Linked DNA regions of Marinomonas mediterranea MMB-1. The protein of the gene in region 1 interacts with the protein of each later gene in a pairwise test. Links are inferred from orthologs where the notes say so. Each region holds a gene or a part of one and is shown in the gene's direction. Other genes may lie near its edges. The genes, in order: ribD and accC.

Region 1 (7,584 bases):
TACAGGATCTTGTGAACTCAAGAGAAATGCTCAGTATTGTCGCGATTGCTATTACGTTGGTGATTGTATTCCTGTTTGGCCTGATTGTACCAAAACAAATTGCGGGTCGAGCGAACGGTCTTGCGGTGCGAATTCGTGAAATTGCAGAAGGTGATGGTGATCTGACTCAGCGTATTAATTCATCGGCGAAAGATGAATTAGGCGACTTAGCAAACGAGTTCGACAACTTTGTTGAACGTTTGCGAGGCATTATTACAACGATCCAAACTCAAGCTCATTCGTTGGGTGGTATGACGGGAGAGCTTAACAGCGCCTCAAGCCGTACAGCAGGTGTGACAGAAGCCTTGGTTAATGCTTCTAACTCTATTGTGAGTGCCGGACACGAAATGAGTATGGCCAACCAACAAATGTCGGATGTTGCTAGTGAGACAGCAAGTGAGTCGCAAAATTCTAATCAGCTAGCGGAGCAAGGTATCACCGCCGTCAATGGTTCTAACAGTGCAATTAGAAGGTTAGTGCTCGACATTGATGATGCCTTAACAAGATCCGATGAACTGCAAAAAAGCTCTGAAGCCATTGCCTCGGTTCTTGAGGTGATTCGAAATATTGCAGAGCAGACGAATTTATTGGCGCTAAACGCGGCAATAGAAGCGGCTCGTGCCGGTGAACAAGGTCGTGGTTTTGCTGTTGTTGCGGATGAGGTTCGAACGCTTGCTACTCGAACTCAAGACAGTACCAATGAGATCGAATCGATGATTGAGCAGTTAAAAGTTAACGTATCAGAATCGTCTAAAGCGATACAAAACAGTCGTTCCAATGCAGACAAAACCGTATCGAATTTTGATGAAGTAATACGTATATTTGGTTCGTTGCAAGAGTCATTTGGTAAGGTTCAAGAGATGGCTGCGCAAACCGCACAAGCGACACAAGAGCAGGCGATTGTGTCAAATGATATCAATGAGAATTTAAACTCATTGAAAGGGCAGTCTGATGAAGTTCAATCCGTCGCTGACGTGATCCAAACACAATCGACTCAGATCTCAGACCTTTACCAAGCACTGAATGTGCAAGTCGGTAGCTTTAAAGTCTAAGAGCTAAAGTGATGTAAGAACTGGCGAGATTAAAAAAGCGCTTCGGGTGTAAAACCAGAAGCGCTTTTTTATTGCTGAGTTTTAAATACTAAAATTGTATTAAGCGTCAATCTTCTTGTATTTAATACGAGTAGGTGTTGCGTCATTACCGGTACGATTCTTGTAGTCGGCCTCGTATTCCTGATAGTTTCCTTCAAAGAAAACCGCTTTAGAATCACCTTCGTAGGCTAGAATATGAGTCGCGATACGGTCTAGGAACCAACGGTCATGGGAAATCACAATGGCAGCGCCCGGGAAGGCCAATAACGCATCTTCCAATGAACGTAAGGTTTCGACGTCTAGGTCGTTGGTCGGCTCATCCAGTAGCAAGACGTTGCCACCTTCTTTAAGTAACTTAGCCAAGTGCAAGCGGTTACGCTCACCACCAGACAAGTGCTTAACGAATTTCTGTTGATCGGAGCCTTTAAAATTAAAGCGACCAATGTAAGCACGAGCCGGTACTTTGTAGTTGTGAACCGTGATCATGTCTTGACCATCCGAAATTTCTTCGAAGACGGTTTTATCGCCATCTAATTCACGCATTTGGTCAACGTAAGCCAGTTGAACTGTGTCGCCTAAAGTCACGGTTCCAGTATCGGGTTTTTCGGTGCCAGCGATCATTTTAAACAGCGTTGATTTACCGGCTCCGTTACCACCAACGACTCCAACAATCGCGCCTTGTGGTACGACCATGTTGAAGTCTTCTAGTAGCATCTTATGTTCGAAGCTCTTGCTCACGCCTTCGATTTCGATGACTTTAGAACCAAGGCGAGGGCCAGGTGGAATATACAATTCGTTGGTTTCGTTACGATCTTGGAACTCTTGAGAGTTCATTTCTTCGAAACGTGCTAAACGCGCTTTGGACTTAGACTGACGACCTTTGGCGTTTTGACGAACCCATTCAAGCTCAGATTTTATGGCTTTTTGATGGGAGGCTTGTTGTTTGGCTTCTTGTTCCAAACGGGCATCTTTTTGTTCCAACCAAGAAGAGTAGTTACCTTCGTATGGAATACCATGACCACGGTCCAGTTCCAAAATCCAACCCGCCGCATTGTCTAAGAAGTAACGGTCGTGGGTAATGGCGACCACGGTACCAGGGTAATCTTTCAAGAAGCGCTCTAACCAAGCAACGGATTCAGCATCCAAGTGGTTAGTTGGCTCGTCCAGAAGGATCATGTCTGGTTTGTCCAGCAATAGACGACACAGAGCCACACGACGACGTTCACCACCTGAAAGGTGCTCAACATTCGCTTCCCAAGGTGGTAAGCGAAGTGCTTCAGCAGCAACTTCCAAGGCACGTTCTAAATTGTGGCCTTCTTTTGCTTCGATCAAGGCTTCCAATTGACCTTGCTCTTTTGCCAAGGCATCGAAGTCGGCATCGGGTTCTGCGTATTCAGCGTAAACCGCATCTAGGCGTGCCATGGCCTCGATCACATCGGTGAAGGCTTCTTCAACGATACCGCGAACGTTTTTAGTTGGATCAAGGTGAGGTTCTTGTTCCAAGTAGCCGATTTTAATGCCCGGCATCGGACGTGCTTCACCATTATGTTCGGTATCAACGCCTGCCATGATGCGTAGCAGTGTCGATTTACCCGATCCATTTAGACCCAGTACACCGATTTTTGCACCCGGAAAAAAAGAAAGGGAAATGTCTTTGAGGATTTCGCGCTTTGGGGGAACGACTTTCCCAACGCGATTCATGCTGTATACAAACTGAGCCATAAGCGTATGTATGATCCTATAGAATTGAATTGAGTGATTAAGGATTAACTGTATAGGAGAAGAATAGCATAGGCGGCTAGGTACGTGACAGTGTCCGAGGTTCTAATGAATTAGAACCAGATTATCAAAGCCGCGCCTATTACGACGAATATTGCGCCAACCCACGCACCGAGTGCTGGGCGTATTTTGGTTGTTAACCAAAGGCCGGGTAAGACCAAGACGGGGACGGTCGCCGATAGCGTCATCACGATACCAACATTGGCATTGCCTATTCCCCATACCAAAATGCTCATTCCTGTCACCATGCCAAGCGTTGCCATACCCGCTAGTTTAAAAAAGTGCGACACGGGAATGTCACGAAGGGGGCGCAATTCTGGTGAGAGCCTAGGGCGGTTATAAACAAAAAATACCAGTAGTAGGGCAAGCGCACCAACGGTGACACGAAAGGCAGAAACGGCAAACGGGTCGACACCGGCGAGTAAGGCAGGTTTCGCCAGCAGTGCCCCGCTGGCTTGTCCAACGGCACCACCAAAGGCGAGAAGAATACCGACCCAAAGACGACCTTTGGTTTGTTCCCATTCATGAGACGCGCCGCGTTTGCCAAAGAGGATGGCGATGATGACGCCTAATAACACGATGGCGCAGGCTAAAAGCTCCAAGAGCGACAGTGTTTCAGACAAGAACAGCCAACTAAGTAGAATCGACACAGGGGCATTGGTTGCGAAAAGCACACCTGCTCGGCGTGGTCCTAAGCGATGAACCGCATTAAAGAGCATTGTGTCGCCTAGAAAGATGCCGACAAACCCAGATAAAGCCAGCGGCAGCGCATAGTCCCACAGGGTGCTAGAGAAGCGTTGTTGAATGACACAAAGGAAGATCAATATAACACTTGCGATAAAAATGCGCCCGGCATTAAAGCGTGACGTACCAAACTGCTTAATTAAACTGGGTGCCATGAGGCTTGTGACGGTCCAGCATAGCGCGGCAATTAAGCCAGACAATTCGGCCAGTATCATCCGTTTCTATTCCTTAATGTTCACTTTCTATCATAGGGTAGGGTTGATATCATTTGTTTTACAGAAAGGCTCTATTTAAGAAGCCGATATTCGTATCAATTAAATGATGGATAAATCATGCGTTGCCCATTTTGTGGAGCTCAAGATACCAAAGTTCTTGATTCGCGTCTTGTTTCAGAAGGCGCACAGGTTCGGCGACGTCGTACTTGCAACGAGTGCCAAGAGCGTTTTACAACGTTCGAAGTTGCTGAGTTACAGATGCCAAAGTTGATCAAAAGCGATGGTAGCAGAGTCCCTTTTGACGATGAAAAGCTGCGTCAGGGGATTCTTAAATCGATTGAAAAAAGACCCGTTAGTATCGAAGACGTAGAAACGGCAATCGCTCGAATTAAAGAAAAGATGCAAGCTACAGGTGAGCGAGAGATTGCTTCTCGATGGTTAGGAGAAGCGGTAATGGATCAATTAAAGCGACTTGATCAAGTCGCGTATGTGCGTTTTGCTTCTGTATATCGCAGTTTTAAAGACATTAGTGAATTCCGTGAAGAGATCGAGCGTCTTGAAAGTGGTAATCCTAAAAAAGAAGCCTAATTGGCGAGCTTAAAATAATGAGTGATGAAATGCAGAAACACACTGAATATATGAGTCAAGCAGTCCAGTTGGCTAAAAAAGGGTTATACACCACTCATCCGAATCCTAGAGTGGGATGTGTCATTGTAAAAGATGATCGAATTATCGGAGAAGGCTTCCATGCGCGCGCGGGTGAAGGGCATGCTGAAGTGAATGCGCTTGCTAGCGCCATGGAAAGTGTGGAAGGCGCGACCGCGTATGTAACCTTGGAGCCTTGTAGCCATCAGGGAAAAACGCCACCGTGTGCCGATGCGCTGATAAAAGCTGGCATCGCCGTCGTTGTTTACGGTATGCAAGATCCGAATCCACAAGTAGCAGGCCGTGGTTTGGCGAAACTGGAAAAAGCGGGTGTGCAGGTAATTGGACCAGTATTAGAAAACGAATGTGAGCGCCTAAACCTTGGCTTCAATAAACGTATGCGCGAAGGCTTGCCCTATATTCGACTAAAAATGGCGATGAGTTTAGACGGTCGAACGGCCATGGAATCCGGCGAAAGCCAGTGGATTACAGGATCTGCCGCACGTCTTGATGTTCAGCGACTTCGAGCTCAAAGTGATGCGATAGTGACCGGAATTGGTTCGGTTATTCTCGATAATCCAAGTATGACGGTTCGAATTGATTCTGATGATCAAGAGGTCGATTCGAAATCAGTGCGTCAACCTTTGCGTGTGATCATGGATACTGCGCTGTCGATTCCTCCCGAAGCGAAGATTCTAAAACCAGGCAAAGAAGCGCTGATGTTTTGTGTCGAAGAAGACATTGAGCAAGAACACTTTGATGCACTGAAGAAAACGGGGGTGAATATTGAATTCGCGCCGGTTGGTGAAGATGGTCGAATGGATTTGATCGAATGCATGGGGTTGCTTGCTGATCAGGGCATTAACGAAGTGCTGGTGGAGACAGGAGCGGAATTGGCTGGCGCGTTTTTACGAGAAGGTTTAGTTGATGAACTTGTTGTGTACGTCGCGCCAAAGTTGTTGGGGTCAGACGCGAGACCGTTAATGCGCCTACCGATTGACGTGATGAAGGATGCGGTTGAACTAGAATTGGAGTCAGTTCGCTCCGTGGGGAATGACCTTAAGATGGTGTATTTTCCAAAGTACCTTGAAGAGGATGCTTTAGAGGAATAATCGTTATCCTCGTTCAGATCAAGGTCTGCGCTCAATAATTGAACTATAGTGCTATTAACGAGTGTACAAAGAAGACGTGAAAATGGCTCTGAATTTAATCGATGAAATTTTAGCGGATCTACGTCAGGGTAAGATGGTTATTCTGATGGATGATGAGGACCGCGAAAACGAGGGTGATATTATCGTTCCGGCGGAGTGCGTAACGCCAGACATTATTAATTTTATGGCGGTGCACGCGCGTGGACTGATTTGTTTGACGCTGACACCTGAGCGCTGTCAGCAATTAAACTTGCCTCTCATGGTTAATCAAAACGGCACGGTTTACAGTACAAACTTCACGCTGTCCATTGAGGCGGCAGAAGGGGTGACGACCGGCATTTCTGCTGCAGACCGAGCATTAACCGTAAAACGTGCGGTAATGGCAAATGCATTGCCAGAAGACATTGTTCAGCCTGGGCATGTTTTTCCTTTAATGGCGAAACCTGGTGGGGTATTGAGTCGAGCAGGTCATACCGAAGCTGGGTGCGATTTAGCGCGAATGGCGGGCTATGAAGCGGCTTCTGTCATCGTTGAGGTCATTAATGATGATGGAACAATGGCAAGAAGGTCAGATTTAGAAAAGTTTGCCGAGAAACATGGAATAAAAATTGGTACAATCGCCGACCTGATACACTATCGCACGCTAAATGAAACAACCGTAGTTCGAGAGTCCGAACAAGTGGTAAGTACAGAGGCGGGCGATTTTAATCTGATCACCTACCGAGACACCGTACAAAACCTGTCCCATTTGGCTTTTGTCAAAGGAGAACCCAGTGATGCTGAGCCGACCTTGGTTCGAGTACACGTGGCAGATCCTGCACGGGATTTTGCAAATATAGTGCGAGAAGGATGTCCTCCTAGTTGGACGATGTCAAGCGCACTGCAGTACATTGCAAAACAAGGTGAAGGGGTTGTTGTACTGGTTGATGTGTCGGAGAAGCAGACGGATTTGGCGATGAATTTTACATCAGCATTAACGCCTCAAACGGTTAAAAGTGCTGATAAAAGTGGGTCAGGAACCTACTTAACCGTAGGAACAGGTTCACAAATATTGCGTGATCTGGGTATTCGTAAAATGCGGCTGCTTAGTTCGCCTAAAAAGTTCTCTCTCACGGGCTTTGATTTAGAAGCCGTGGAGTTTATTCCGTACTCATCCTATATAGGTTCTGACGGTCTATCTGATAGCAATGAAACGTAATTGAGAGTGAGGCAGATATGAGCGATATTAAAACTTATGAAGGCCATTTCTCTGCACCAGGCGCGAAGTTTGCGTTGGTCGTAGGGCGCTTTAACAGCTATGTTGTAGAAAGCTTAAAAGACGGGGCCATTGATACCTTAGTTCGTCACGGGATAAACAAAGAAGACATAACAGTAGTTTATGCGCCAGGTGCTTTTGAAATCCCAATAGTGATTAAAAAAGTTGCCGAGAAGAAACAATTCGATGCCATTATTGCACTGGGGGCCGTCATACGCGGCGGGACACCTCACTTTGAATACGTTGCTGGTGAATGTGTTAAAGGGTTAGGGCAGTTGGCATTAGAGTTTGATATTCCGGTATCGTTTGGCGTATTGACAGTAGACACGATTGAGCAGGCAATAGAACGAGCAGGAACAAAAGCAGGAAATAAAGGCAGCGAAGCTGCTTTGTCTGCTCTTGAAACTGTGGCGGTTTTGCGCAGCTTAGAAGACTGAGGCATAGAATGAGCGATTTGGATAAGTCCAATACACAACCGAAAAAAGCAAAGAAACCATCGCGTTCGCAATTGCGCAGCGCGTCACGTGGATTAGCTTTGCAAGCCATTTACCAATGGCAAATGAATCATTCCGCAGTGAATGAAATTGAGACGCAATTTACGCTTGAGCAAGACATGAGCGCGTGCGATAAAGTGTACTTCCGCGATTTGTTGCAAGGCGTTACTG
Region 2 (12,603 bases), 2.9 Mb from region 1 along the record:
TTGCAAGAATCTCCTCTTCACTCAATCTAAATAGATTGGGAGGTAAATAGTAGCGGTTCGACACAATAGGGTTATTTCCATTTACCATGCTCGCTCTCTTACGTTTTAACTCACGCTCTTCACTGGATATTTGAGTTTCAGTCTCAGATATCAATGGATCTTGCGTGTTGACCGATTTTGCATTTTCCAAATAACGATAAGCGGTACGATATTGATGATTGGACGCCGCTGATTGCGCCCAATCTACATACGTTTCAACTATCTTAGCCAGCCCCTGTGTTGCATAGTAATTACTAGGTTCTCTTCCAAGCGCTGCCTGATAATAAAGGTTGGCGTTATCGTGTTCTGGCGTTAATAGTCGCTTTTTATCGTAGGCAACACCCGCTAAATACAGCAAGCGGTTCACTATTTCATCTTTGCTTTTTACGATTTCTCTCGACTGAGCACGTGAGTCTACATCAGCTTGAACGGCGTCACCTTCGACCGCATCAGTGGCAGTCGACTTTTCTTTATTAGAAACATCTTGATTGATCGTATCATTTTGCATTTTTTCAACAGAGATTCCGCCATTATTTCCAGAGCCTGACTCAGAAAGTACGGCAGGTTGATTCTCTTTTTGCGTCGGCGTCCCAGCACAGCCTGATAGCAATAAAGCGGTAACTAGGAAATAAAAGTACTTTTTTATCAATTTAGGTCTCTCGTATGGCAACTTTTTATCGCACTGGTAGTCTATAGTGCTGACATTAATATGAAAACTCCCACGACAATTTTTTAAATGACACACTTTTTACGTAGTATTTCTATTTTCCTTTGGCTTATCAGTGCCTCTTTTGCAAACGCATTCGACTTCGGCTCTTCTTTTGGCGCCAATAGCCGCTCAAATAATCCTGAGTTTCTGCCAGTCGAGCAAGCCTTTGTTCTCTCTGTAAACAAGAGAGGGGAGCATCTCATCGCGACCTGGGACATCCAAGATGGGTATTATCTGTACAAACATCAATTAAAACTCAAAGGCCGAGATGGTAACAAATTAACCTTTAGCAATATTCCATCGGGCACACCCAAAACTGACCCTTATTTTGGCGATGTCGAGGTCTACCATAACTCTCTTTCAGTCGATATATCACCCGTAGGTGACCTCGAAAATGGAACCGAGCTAGAAGCCTTAATTGGGTTTCAAGGGTGTGCAGAACGAGGATTGTGCTACCCGCCACAATCTTCACCTATTTATTTTACCGTAACCCAATCGGACTCTGGCGTATCGAAAGCGCCTCTCTCTATAAACAACGAGAGTACAAACGACGCAAAGGCAGAGAAACCAATTGAGCAGAACAGCCTTCAGACAAAAGCATCAACACCAGAACCCTCTATCGCGGCCAATGTTATTGACCACTTAACAAACGACTCCTGGATGGCAAGCTTAGCTATCATGTTTGGCTTAGGGTTACTTTTGTCATTGACGCCTTGTGTTCTGCCAATGATCCCGATTGTCAGTGCTATTGTAGTGGGCACCAAGTCATCTGCTTTAAAAGGTCTTGCTCTGTCAGCCGTGTATGTAATTTCAATGGCACTTACTTATGCTGCCATCGGCGCTTTGGCAGGACTTTTCGGAACACAACTAAACCTACAAGCCACCCTTCAAAGCCCCTTCATCATTTCAATCAGTGCGTTTCTTTTTCTTCTTTTAAGCTTGGCAATGTTTGGAGTTTACGAAATAAGGTTACCCGCTTTTATTACAGACCGATTGCAATCTTATTCGACTAAGCTTGAATCAAACTCTCAACGCGCTTCACTATCACAATATGCTGCCGTGGCTTTATCAGGCGTCATTGCCACGCTCATCGTGTCACCGTGTGTGTCCGCACCACTTGCAGGAGTCGTACTCTACATCAGCAGCTCAGGCGACAGTGTGTATGGCGCTGTAATGTTATTCACGATGGCGCTTGGCATGGGTGTGCCATTGCTGCTAGTCGGCTTTTTCGGGGCCAGCATCCTTCCTAAAAACGGAGATTGGCTGAACGACATCAAATCCATTATGGGATTCGGCCTGCTTGGCGTGGCTATTTGGCTGCTATCAAGATACTTAGATGGACAATTAAGTGTCTTACTCTGGGCTATCTTCTTCTTAATGCTTACTTCCTACTTCATTCATAGGTCTGTTTCAATCCAGTCTCACCCTATACGCTGGTTCTGTGCTCTCATCTCTGGTGTGATGGGCATTAGCCTTGCTATAGGTGCGTTAAGTGGTGCTCGCAATCCCATTGAGCCATTTGAAACGCTAACGAGCTCCAGTACCGCAATAACTGAAAGCCGTGACGTCCCGTACGCGGTGACCATTGGCTCACTAACAGAACTACAAAAAATAAAAATGGACTATCAAGGAAGCCCCATTGTATTGGATCTCTACGCGGACTGGTGCATTAGCTGTAAAGTAATAGAAGAAGAAATATTCAAATCGACTGACGTCATGCCATATTGGAGCCATATCAAAATAGTGCGAGTTGATGTTACTGACAATACACAAGACAACAAACAATTAATGCAACATCTGAATTTATTTGGACCGCCCTCTCTCATTTTTATAAACCGTAAAGGGCAAGAAGAAGCACAACTTAAAATCATTGGCGAACCGACTAAAACAGAGGTCATTCAGCGACTACAGTTACTCTCAACAACACAGCAAAGTTTACAGTAGATCAATTTATAACCTCAAAATATAGTTTTAGCATATTTACCGACAAAACTGGACATTTTCGCGTATTTTAACGATAATTTACGGTCAAATAACCCAGAGAAATATATCAAATTACGAATCACCGTTTAATCAAGGACGTAATTTGATGCACAAGGTAATGCCGTTCTCGACGTTAACAAAATTTACTTTAAAGCCTGATCCTTATTATTGGGCGTTTCATACAATACGACAGAAAGAGTACCATCATGGACATTCGTAAAATTAAAAAACTAATCGAGCTTCTTGAAGAATCCAACGTTTACGAAATCGAGATTAAAGAAGGCGAAGAAGCCGTTCGCATTAGTCGCGGTGGCGCTCCAGTTCAAGTTGCTACCGTTGCAGCTCCTGCTCCCGTAGCCGCTGCGCCCGCTGCAGCTCCTGCTCCCGTTGCTCAAGACGCTGCGCCTGCTGAAATTTCAGGCCATGCAGTAAAATCTCCAATGGTAGGTACTTTCTACCAAGCATCTGCTCCTGGTGCGAAAGCATTTGTTGAAGTTGGCCAGAAAGTAAATGTTGGCGACACTATTTGTATCGTTGAAGCAATGAAGATGATGAACCAAATTGAAGCGGACAAAGCAGGCACAATTGGTGCTATCTTGGCCGAAGACGGCGAACCTGTTGAATTTGATCAACCTCTTGTAACAATTGTTTAATTCACAGCTATAGGTTTTATCATGCTTGATAAGGTATTGATCGCAAACCGAGGCGAAATTGCACTTCGAATTCTTCGTGCATGTAAAGAGCTCGGTATTAAAACAGTTGCAGTACATTCAAAAATAGACCGCGACCTACTTCATGTGCGTTTGGCAGACGAAACAATTTGTATCGGCCCGAACCCATCCAAAGACAGCTACTTGAATATCCCTGCTCTAATTAGCGCCGCTGAATTGACGGATACCTCTGCTATCCACCCAGGTTATGGTTTCCTTGCTGAAAATGCAGACTTTGCAGAGCAAGTTGAAAACTCTGGCTTCACATTCATCGGACCAAAAGCAGAAACTATTCGCTTAATGGGCGATAAAGTTTCCGCTATCAAAGCCATGAAAGCAGCAGGCGTACCTACTGTACCCGGTTCAAATGGCCCTGTACCTTCTGATCCAGAAGAGTGCATAAAAATAGCGCGTGAAATTGGGTTCCCTGTGATCGTAAAAGCGGCTGCCGGTGGCGGCGGTCGAGGAATGCGAGTTGTTCACAATGAAGCAAGCCTCTTAAAGTCCATTAGTATCACTCAGTCTGAAGCAGGCTCATACTTCGGCGACAGCACGGTTTATATGGAAAAATTCCTACAAAACCCTCGCCATGTCGAAGTTCAAGTCATCGCCGATGGTCAAGGCAATGCCGTTCACCTTTATGACCGCGATTGTTCTTTACAACGCCGTCACCAAAAAGTTTTGGAAGAAGCGCCTGCGCCAATGCTTGATCCAGAATCACGAGCACAATGCCTACAAGCCTGTGTAGACGCGTGTATTAAGATTGGATATCGTGGCGCCGGCACCTTTGAATTCTTATATGAAGATGGTGGTTTCTACTTCATTGAGATGAACACTCGTGTTCAGGTAGAGCACCCTGTTACTGAAATGGTAACAGGTGTCGATATCGTCAAGGAACAGTTGCGAATTGCCTCTGGACAACCTCTTTCTATTAAACAAGAAGACGTTAAGATCAAAGGCCACGCTGTTGAAGCTCGAATCAACGCTGAAGACCCTAAAACCTTTATGCCAAGTCCCGGAAAGGTGAATTACTTCCACGCTCCCGGCGGCATGGGTGTTCGCGTAGATTCACACCTCTACAGCGGTTATTTGGTGCCACCTACCTATGACTCTATGATCGCTAAGATCATCTGTCACGCAGACAGCCGAGAGCTTGCTCTTAAACGATTGTCTGTGGCGCTTGATGAGACATTTGTAGACGGCATCAAAACGAATATCGCTCTACAGCAGGATCTTGCAACGGATCCGAACTTTATCGAAGGTGGCGTTAACATCCACTACCTTGAAAAGAAACTCGGTCTATAATTTATTGACCACTGTTGAATTACATCGTAATGTAACCAGACAGTTTGAGCTTCAAGACGCATCAAAACATAAGTTGTGATGCGTCTTTTCTATTTCCTTCTCATATACCGATTATAAACAAGCTCATTACTTCAGTCTTATATCGGGAAAAGTACACTTAGGACGATTCACTTTTATGTCTTGGCTACAGATTCGCATCCACACCACACCAGACCATGTCCCCGCTTTTGAAGATTCTCTTTTAGAATGTGGCGCTATGGTGGTGACTTTTGAAGATGTATATGATGATCCCGTCTACGAGCCTGATTTAAACACTACCCCTTTGTGGAAACACACTAAGGTCACTGGCCTATTTGAGGCTGACTCCGATATCGAACACATCCGCCCAGTGATAGAACACTGTGCTGAAAAACTAGGGCAAACAGACATCGATCTAAAAATTGAAATTCTCGAAGATAAAGACTGGATTCGAGAATGGATGGATAACTACCATCCTATCAAATTTGGAAATCGACTTTGGGTTTGTCCAACATGGCGAGAAGTGCCAGATGAAGATGCGATCACCCTGATGCTCGATCCAGGTCTAGCATTTGGAACCGGCACTCACCCAACAACGGCGCTGTGCTTGGAATGGCTAGACAGCGTTGATTGCAAAGATAAAACGATTATTGACTATGGCTGCGGCTCTGGCATTTTAGGTGTTGCAGGACTTTTACTCGGCGCTAAACAAATGATTGGTATCGATATCGACCCACAAGCCGTTGAAGCAACCCGTGCAAATGCAGAACGAAATAATATAGAATCTTCAAAATATGAAGTAAAACTTCCACCGTACGACTCCGATTTGCAAGCTGATTTAGTCGTTGCGAATATTCTAGCAGGGCCTTTGGCTGAGCTTTCCTCAACTATTTCTGCAACCGTAAAAACAGGCGGAAAACTAGCGCTTTCCGGTGTACTAGCAAATCAAGCAGAAGATGTTGTTGAAGCGTACAAGCCTTGGTTTGACATAGAAAGTGTTGTCGAAAAAGAAGAGTGGATTCGAATTGTTGCCACGAAAAAATAGCAAGATAGAAAAGGAAGGCGTTCGTCGAAATGGCTGGTAATTTCATTACTCGTTGTCCAAAATGCTCTACTGCATTTCGTGTAACCGATGATGTTTTAAAGATGGCTGCTGGAAAAGTTCGATGCGGCCAGTGCTTCCATATATTCGAAGCACAAGCAGCGACGCCCTCTGCACCACCTTCTCTTTCTAAAGCACCCTCCAATGACGACTCTACGTCAAAGACAGCAAACAATAATCAGAACTCACCTGAGCTAGCTGACTCTGGCCAACAAAAGCAACCCGCACAGAAAGACAATTCACATGCAAACAGTCCGCCTCTATTTACGGCAGCGGACGAAGAGATTGTTAACCCTAACTGGTTAAATACTCTCTTTAAAGAAGACGACCTTGAGTTAGTGAGCGAACCACCAAAGGATGACTTCAAAATTGCACCGCTCGAAAGCGAGCAGTTCAACACAGGCATATCGCAACAGGCTCGTCCTCAAGGAAACACAAGAACAAACTCTAACGATGAGCCTGCACCTTGGGAATTAGAGCTTGCTGAAATCGAAGCCAATTTAAGCAGCCCATCGACAACAAAGCGTATTTCTGGGAGCGACACTTCTCAGAGCACACTAGAACCCTCACCAGAGCCACTAGCTCGCTCAAAAAACGCACAACTCAATAGAAATGTAAGCTCACAGCCCGACCGAGCCTCTAACGAAGCTTCTGAAAACGACGAGCCTGATTATATGCAAGCCCTACATTCGCTAGCGCAAAATGTATCAGATCAGACACCAAAGTTAAGTAATGGCCAGCTCGAACTGCAAGAATCAATGAGCTCAATCGCTGCAACAAACAGCCTCGCTCAGCTTGTGGAAGAGGAGCCGACAACAACTCAGATAAAGAGCAAGCGCACGCTCCTTTGGTTCCTTGGCGTTGTAATTGGCATTGTCATATTGGCGAGCCAAGTATTGACTCACTTCTTTGATCAAGGAAGTCGTTCTGAACAATTTAGAGGACTTTATCGCACCGCGTGTACCTATATAGGGTGCGCTCTCCCAGCCTTTGAAAATGTAACTGCGATTTCTATTCAACATGTTCGAATTCAAAGCCATCCACAAAAACCAAATGCATTACTGGTCAATGCGATCATGACAAATACGAGCGCGTACGCTCAGCCTATGCCTAAAATTGCACTTGAGTTTTACGATCTAAATGGCTCACCTGTTGCCGCAAGGCTGTTCGCACCAGAGAGCTACTTACATAGAGATTTTCTCGACATAACCTACATGCCACCAAACACCCCTATTCACTTAGTTATTCCGATTGTTGACCCGGGGGCGAGTGCTGTTACGCATGAACTTAAAGTGTATTCATCGGATACAAGATCGTACTAAGCGTGTACTTTAGGCAAAGCGTGTACTTTAGGCAAAAGTCACTGGATCGCAACTGCCGAATACCATCTATCTTAATCGTGTAAGAAAGACTAATAATTGGCTAAAGAAAGACTTAGAAGCGTGCCCAACAGCCAAATCCTTCGATAAGATGCAAATAAGAACAAAAAATAGCCAATTTTTGCATTGTCAAGACTTCAAAAAAACAATTCCCATAGGTATTATTCTCGCCCGCTCGACAGAGTTACAGATCTTTAACATTTGATTCAGTTTTCAGGAGCAATATGGCTTTCGCTATTGGCTCATACAATATAGATAGGCCCGTTATTCTAGCGCCGATGGCTGGCGTAACAGACCTACCATTTCGACGCCTTTGTTATCAACAGGGTGCTGGTTTAGTTGTATCTGAAATGGTGACCTCTGACGTACGGCTTTGGAATTCCACAAAGAGCAAGCATAGACTCGTTCATGACAAAGAAATCCAGCCACGATCAGTTCAAATTGCAGGTGCAAATGCTGAGATGATGGTTGAAGCGGCACAAAAAAATGTCGAATTGGGCGCTCAAATTATCGACATCAATATGGGTTGTCCCGCGAAAAAAGTGCTGAACAAAGCTGCGGGCTCTGCGCTACTGAAAGACGAATCACTTGTCCAAGACATACTTAAATCTGTAGTTGATAGTGTAGAAGTACCCGTTACATTAAAAATTCGTACGGGGTGGTCTTCCGAACAGCGTAATGGCTTGACCATCGCAAAAATTGCAGAAGATTGCGGAATACAAGCATTGGCGGTACACGGCCGAACTCGAGCCTGCAAATTTCAAGGCGAAGCCGAATACGACACCATTGCAGAAATAAAGCAATCCGTCGGCATCCCTGTTTTCGCAAATGGCGACATTACAGATGCACAAACAGCTCAACGTGTAATGACATACACAAAGGCTGACGCTGTCATGATTGGCAGAGCAGCTCAAGGAAGACCTTGGATCTTCAATGAGATAAACCATTACTTGCGTCATGGGGAACTACCTCCTTCGCCAGATATAGAAAGTATCAAAGAAACTGTTGTTGAGCACGTAAAAGCACTGCATCAGTTTTATGGTGAATTTATGGGAATTAGAATTGCACGCAAGCATGTCGGTTGGTATCTAAAAACACTGGCAGATACGAGCTCATTTCGCAGTCTGTTTAATAAAACAGACGATGCAAACGAGCAGTTAGACGTATTGGAAAGTTTTTTTGTTTCTCGCAAGAGCACATCGTTACATATATAAACGACGCGTTCTCAGAAACAAACTTAGTAAAAGGCAGACATTACGTTTTTTTATCGCGGGGACTCCCTGTAATAAAGAGCGCAACGAATGCTTCATATTGAGTTAACACGAGCTTCTTGTATCCTCGTTTTAACTTATATAGTTGGCTTAAATCTAAAAGGTTATTCTGTGGTAGAACAAACACACACTCAAACGTTCCAGTCTGCATCTTCGGAGCAGTCACAAACTCTTCGTGACAACGTAGAAAAGGCTCTTCAAAACTACTTCACTCATTTAGACGGGCAACCTGTTACGGATCTCTACCAATTAGTATTGGCAGAAGTCGAAGCTCCTCTACTTGAGTCTGTTATGAACTACACGAAGGACAATCAGACCAAAGCATCGACTATTCTTGGTTTAAACCGAGGCACATTGCGTAAAAAATTAAAGCAATACGGTATGCTATAGCAAAAAAGGGCGTCTTGGCGCCCTTTTTTCATTTTACCAACTCACTCCCCTTTTATTTATCACGTTAACTAGATTGCGAGAACCACAATGGCAAATCAAAACGTAACCCAAATTAAACGCGCACTAATCAGTGTTTCCGACAAAACAGGCATTGTCGAATTCGCTCGTGAACTAGTCGCACAAAATGTTGAAATTCTTTCGACAGGCGGAACTTACCGTCTATTGTTGGAAAACAGTGTTGCAGCGACGGAAGTATCCGATTACACAGGCTTCCCTGAAATGATGGACGGTCGTGTAAAAACACTTCACCCTAAAGTTCACGGTGGTATTTTGGGACGTAGAGATATCGACGGTGCTGTCATGAAAGAACATGGCATCAACGAAATCGATATGGTTGTTGTTAACCTTTATCCATTTGAAGAAACCATTGCACGCCCAGATTGCGACCTGCCTTTGGCAATTGAAAACATCGATATCGGCGGCCCGACTATGGTTCGCTCTGCGGCCAAAAACCACAAAGATGTTGCTATTGTAGTCTCTCCAGCAAATTACGAAGGCATTATCAACGCGATAAAAACAGACGGTGGTCTGACTTACGATCAACGTTTTGACCTTGCTGTAGAAGCATTCGAGCACACTTCTAACTATGACGGCGCGATCGCAAACTACCTTGGTAAAAAAGTGGAAGGTGGAAGCGAAGACTTCCCACGTACGTTTAATCTTCAGCTAAACAAGCAAGAAGAAATGCGTTACGGTGAAAACCCACATCAAAAAGCGGCGTTTTATGTAGAAGCAAACCCTCAAGAAGCCTCTATAAGCACTGCTAAACAAATTCAGGGGAAAGCACTCTCTTACAACAACATTGCAGACACAGACGCTGCTCTTGAATGTGTTAAGAGCTTTTCTGAAGCCGCTTGCGTTATTGTTAAGCATGCCAACCCTTGTGGTGTTGCGACAGCATCCACTCAGCTTGAAGCGTACGATCTTGCTTTCCAAACAGATCCTACATCTGCATTTGGCGGCATTATCGCATTCAACCAGCCACTAGATGCAGCAACCGCTCAAGCGATTGTTGATCGCCAGTTTGTTGAAGTCATCATCGCACCAAGTGTGAGCGAAGAAGCGAAGCAAGTTGTTTCTGCAAAACAAAATGTGCGACTTCTAGAATGTGGTGAATGGTCCTCAGAAAAACCTACCGCCTTAGACTACAAACGTGTCAATGGTGGTCTTCTTGTTCAAGACCGTGATGACGGTGCGATCACCTTAGACGACCTTAAGGTGGTTTCTAAACGCCAACCTTCTGAGGAAGAATTAAAAGACCTTCTATTTGCTTGGAAAGTTGCAAAATTCGTTAAATCTAATGCCATTGTCTATGCGAAAGCAGGTCAGACAATTGGTGTTGGTGCAGGCCAAATGAGCCGTGTATACAGTGCTAAAATTGCTGGAGTCAAAGCAGCAGATGAAAACCTACAAGTTGAAGGCTCTGTTATGGCATCGGATGCGTTCTTCCCATTCCGTGATGGCATTGATGCAGCAGCTCAAGCGGGCATTACTGCTGTGATTCAACCGGGCGGCTCTATGCGCGATGAAGAAGTGATCGCTGCGGCAGACGAGGCCGGAATGGCGATGGTATTCACTGGCATGCGCCACTTCCGCCACTAAGTTTCATTGCAGGTTTAAAGGAAAGTAAATATGAAAATTCTCATTATCGGTAATGGCGGCCGTGAGCATGCCTTAGCTTGGAAAGCAGCACAATCTCAAAATGTTGAGAAAGTCTTCGTTGCACCAGGCAACGCAGGTACCGCTTTAGAGCAAAAAGTAGAGAACGTTAATATCGGTGTTACTGCTATTGACGAGTTAGTCGCATTTGCAAAAGAAAATAGTATCGGCTTAACCATTGTTGGCCCTGAAGCACCACTTGTAATCGGTGTTGTTGATGCATTTGAAGCCGCTGGCTTAGCTATTTTTGGTCCTTCTGAAGCAGCCGCTCAATTGGAAGGCTCAAAAGCGTTCACTAAAGACTTCCTTGCACGCCACAAGATTCCAACCGCGGAATATGGAAACTTTACAGAGATTGCACCCGCTGTGGCGTACATCAAAGAAAAAGGCGCTCCAATCGTTGTTAAAGCAGATGGTCTTGCCGCAGGTAAAGGCGTTATCCTAGCTCAGACTGAAGCGGAAGCCATTGAAGCTGTTGAAGATATGCTGCAAGGCAACGCGTTTGGTGATGCAGGTCATCGTGTTGTTGTCGAAGAGTTTCTTGTTGGTGAAGAAGCAAGCTTTATCGTCATAGTGGATGGTGAAACCGTTCTGCCTATGGCATCAAGCCAAGACCATAAAGCGCGTGATAATGGTGATACTGGTCCAAATACTGGTGGTATGGGTGCATACTCTCCAGCGCCAGTTGTCACATCTGAAATTCATGAGCGCATTATGAATGAAGTGATCATGCCAACGGTTAAAGGCATGAACGCGGAAGGCAATCGCTACCGTGGTTTCCTATATGCGGGTGTTATGGTTGCTCAAGACGGCACACCTAAAGTGCTTGAGTACAACTGCCGCTTTGGTGACCCTGAGACTCAGCCGATTATGATGCGTCTTCGCTCCGACCTAGTTGAAATGTGTCTTGCTGCGATTAATGGAACACTTGACTCAGTTCACACAGATTGGGATCCAAGAGCCAGTTTGGGTGTCGTTTTAGCTGCGGGTGGTTACCCTGCAAGCTACAACAAAGGTGATATTATTACAGGGCACGATGCAACACTGCCAGCGCACCAAAAAGTCTTCCATGCAGGCACAACCGACAAAGAAGGCCAAGTCGCAACCAATGGTGGACGAGTATTATGTGCTGTCTCTCTAGGCGAAACAGTAAGTGAAGCGCAAGCAGGGGCTTACGATGTGGTAAACAAGATCTCTTGGGATAATGTTTACTTCCGCACAGACATCGGCCACAGAGCAATTGCTCGCGAGCAGAAATAAGTCGCTCGTAAACGCGTTTATATCTCTTAAAAAAGGGCTTGTTCATTGAACAAGCCCTTTTCGTTTATAGGTCTTTTACGCCTTCTGACACCTAAGCATTCTGGTTTTACTTAGCCTCGCACCAAACGTATATCGATTACTTTTTTAGTCCTGCTTGCTTTTTATCCAACCACTGCTTGAAGACTTTACCAACTTCCAAGACGATGAGACCAAAAATGACGCCGGCCACCCAATCTAACGCCAGTAAAAAACCTAATACGGAGATCATTCCATATAAATACAGTAAGTTTTGTCTAAGCTTTGGATGCTGCTTTCGCGTTATCCACGTAACGCCCAACAATGCGAAGCAGAACCATAAATAGTACTCGACTAATATTGGATATAGCATTTAGTCCCCTATCAGTTAATAATGATGCCTAATGGAATGGATGATCAGGCTTAGTATTTTGTTTTATCGATTTATTTTACTCTTCTTTGCCCTAATTAGCAGTCTCACATGGGCATCTAATGATATCGCTTTGATTAATAGTAAAGATACCTCTATCAACATTGGGGAGGTCGGAAGCTATTATATTGATGAATCAAAGCAGCTTGGTATCAAAGACCTTGAAAATGATCATATTGATCGCCGTTTTCTGCCACTAGACAAAGAGTTTCTTCAATTCGGATTGGTCGACGGCAATATTTGGATTAAATTGAAAGTAGCAATCCAGACGAG

The links.
Region 2: the proteins of ribD (region 1) and accC interact in binary tests that used the Escherichia coli proteins (3 or more experiments, as listed by UniProt). The link is inferred for Marinomonas mediterranea MMB-1 from one-to-one orthologs.

Annotation. Positions count from the first base shown.
Region 1 is NC_015276.1:519,060-526,643, forward strand. The notes cover bases 3,699-6,549. They hold ribD (bifunctional diaminohydroxyphosphoribosylaminopyrimidine deaminase/5-amino-6-(5-phosphoribosylamino)uracil reductase RibD), read left to right. Parts: upstream 3,699-4,473; coding sequence 4,474-5,625; downstream 5,626-6,549. Other genes in these bases: MARME_RS02490 (DMT family transporter), read right to left, coding at 3,699-3,868; nrdR (transcriptional regulator NrdR), read left to right, coding at 3,986-4,456; ribBA (bifunctional 3,4-dihydroxy-2-butanone-4-phosphate synthase/GTP cyclohydrolase II), read left to right, coding at 5,708-6,549. Also shown: MARME_RS02480 (methyl-accepting chemotaxis protein), read left to right, coding at 1-1,091; energy-dependent translational throttle protein EttA, read right to left, coding at 1,191-2,852; more of MARME_RS02490, read right to left, coding at 2,963-3,698; more of ribBA, read left to right, coding at 6,550-6,862; ribH (6,7-dimethyl-8-ribityllumazine synthase), read left to right, coding at 6,880-7,356; transcription antitermination factor NusB, read left to right, coding at 7,365-7,584. UniProt on the Escherichia coli protein: Converts 2,5-diamino-6-(ribosylamino)-4(3h)-pyrimidinone 5'-phosphate into 5-amino-6-(ribosylamino)-2,4(1h,3h)-pyrimidinedione 5'-phosphate.
Region 2 is NC_015276.1:3,392,181-3,404,783, forward strand. Bases 2,747-5,575 are described here. They hold accC (acetyl-CoA carboxylase biotin carboxylase subunit), read left to right. Parts: upstream 2,747-3,405; coding sequence 3,406-4,746; downstream 4,747-5,575. Other genes in these bases: accB (acetyl-CoA carboxylase biotin carboxyl carrier protein), read left to right, coding at 2,938-3,384; prmA (50S ribosomal protein L11 methyltransferase), read left to right, coding at 4,922-5,575. Also shown: MARME_RS15510 (putative periplasmic lipoprotein), read right to left, coding at 1-688; protein-disulfide reductase DsbD, read left to right, coding at 776-2,692; more of prmA, read left to right, coding at 5,576-5,809; MARME_RS15535 (DUF3426 domain-containing protein), read left to right, coding at 5,839-7,188; tRNA dihydrouridine synthase DusB, read left to right, coding at 7,470-8,459; DNA-binding transcriptional regulator Fis, read left to right, coding at 8,628-8,906; purH (bifunctional phosphoribosylaminoimidazolecarboxamide formyltransferase/IMP cyclohydrolase), read left to right, coding at 8,994-10,568; purD (phosphoribosylamine--glycine ligase), read left to right, coding at 10,599-11,885; MARME_RS15560 (hypothetical protein), read right to left, coding at 12,022-12,273; MARME_RS15565 (7TMR-DISM family protein), read left to right, coding at 12,305-12,603. UniProt on the Escherichia coli protein: This protein is a component of the acetyl coenzyme A carboxylase complex; first, biotin carboxylase catalyzes the carboxylation of the carrier protein and then the transcarboxylase transfers the carboxyl group to form malonyl-CoA.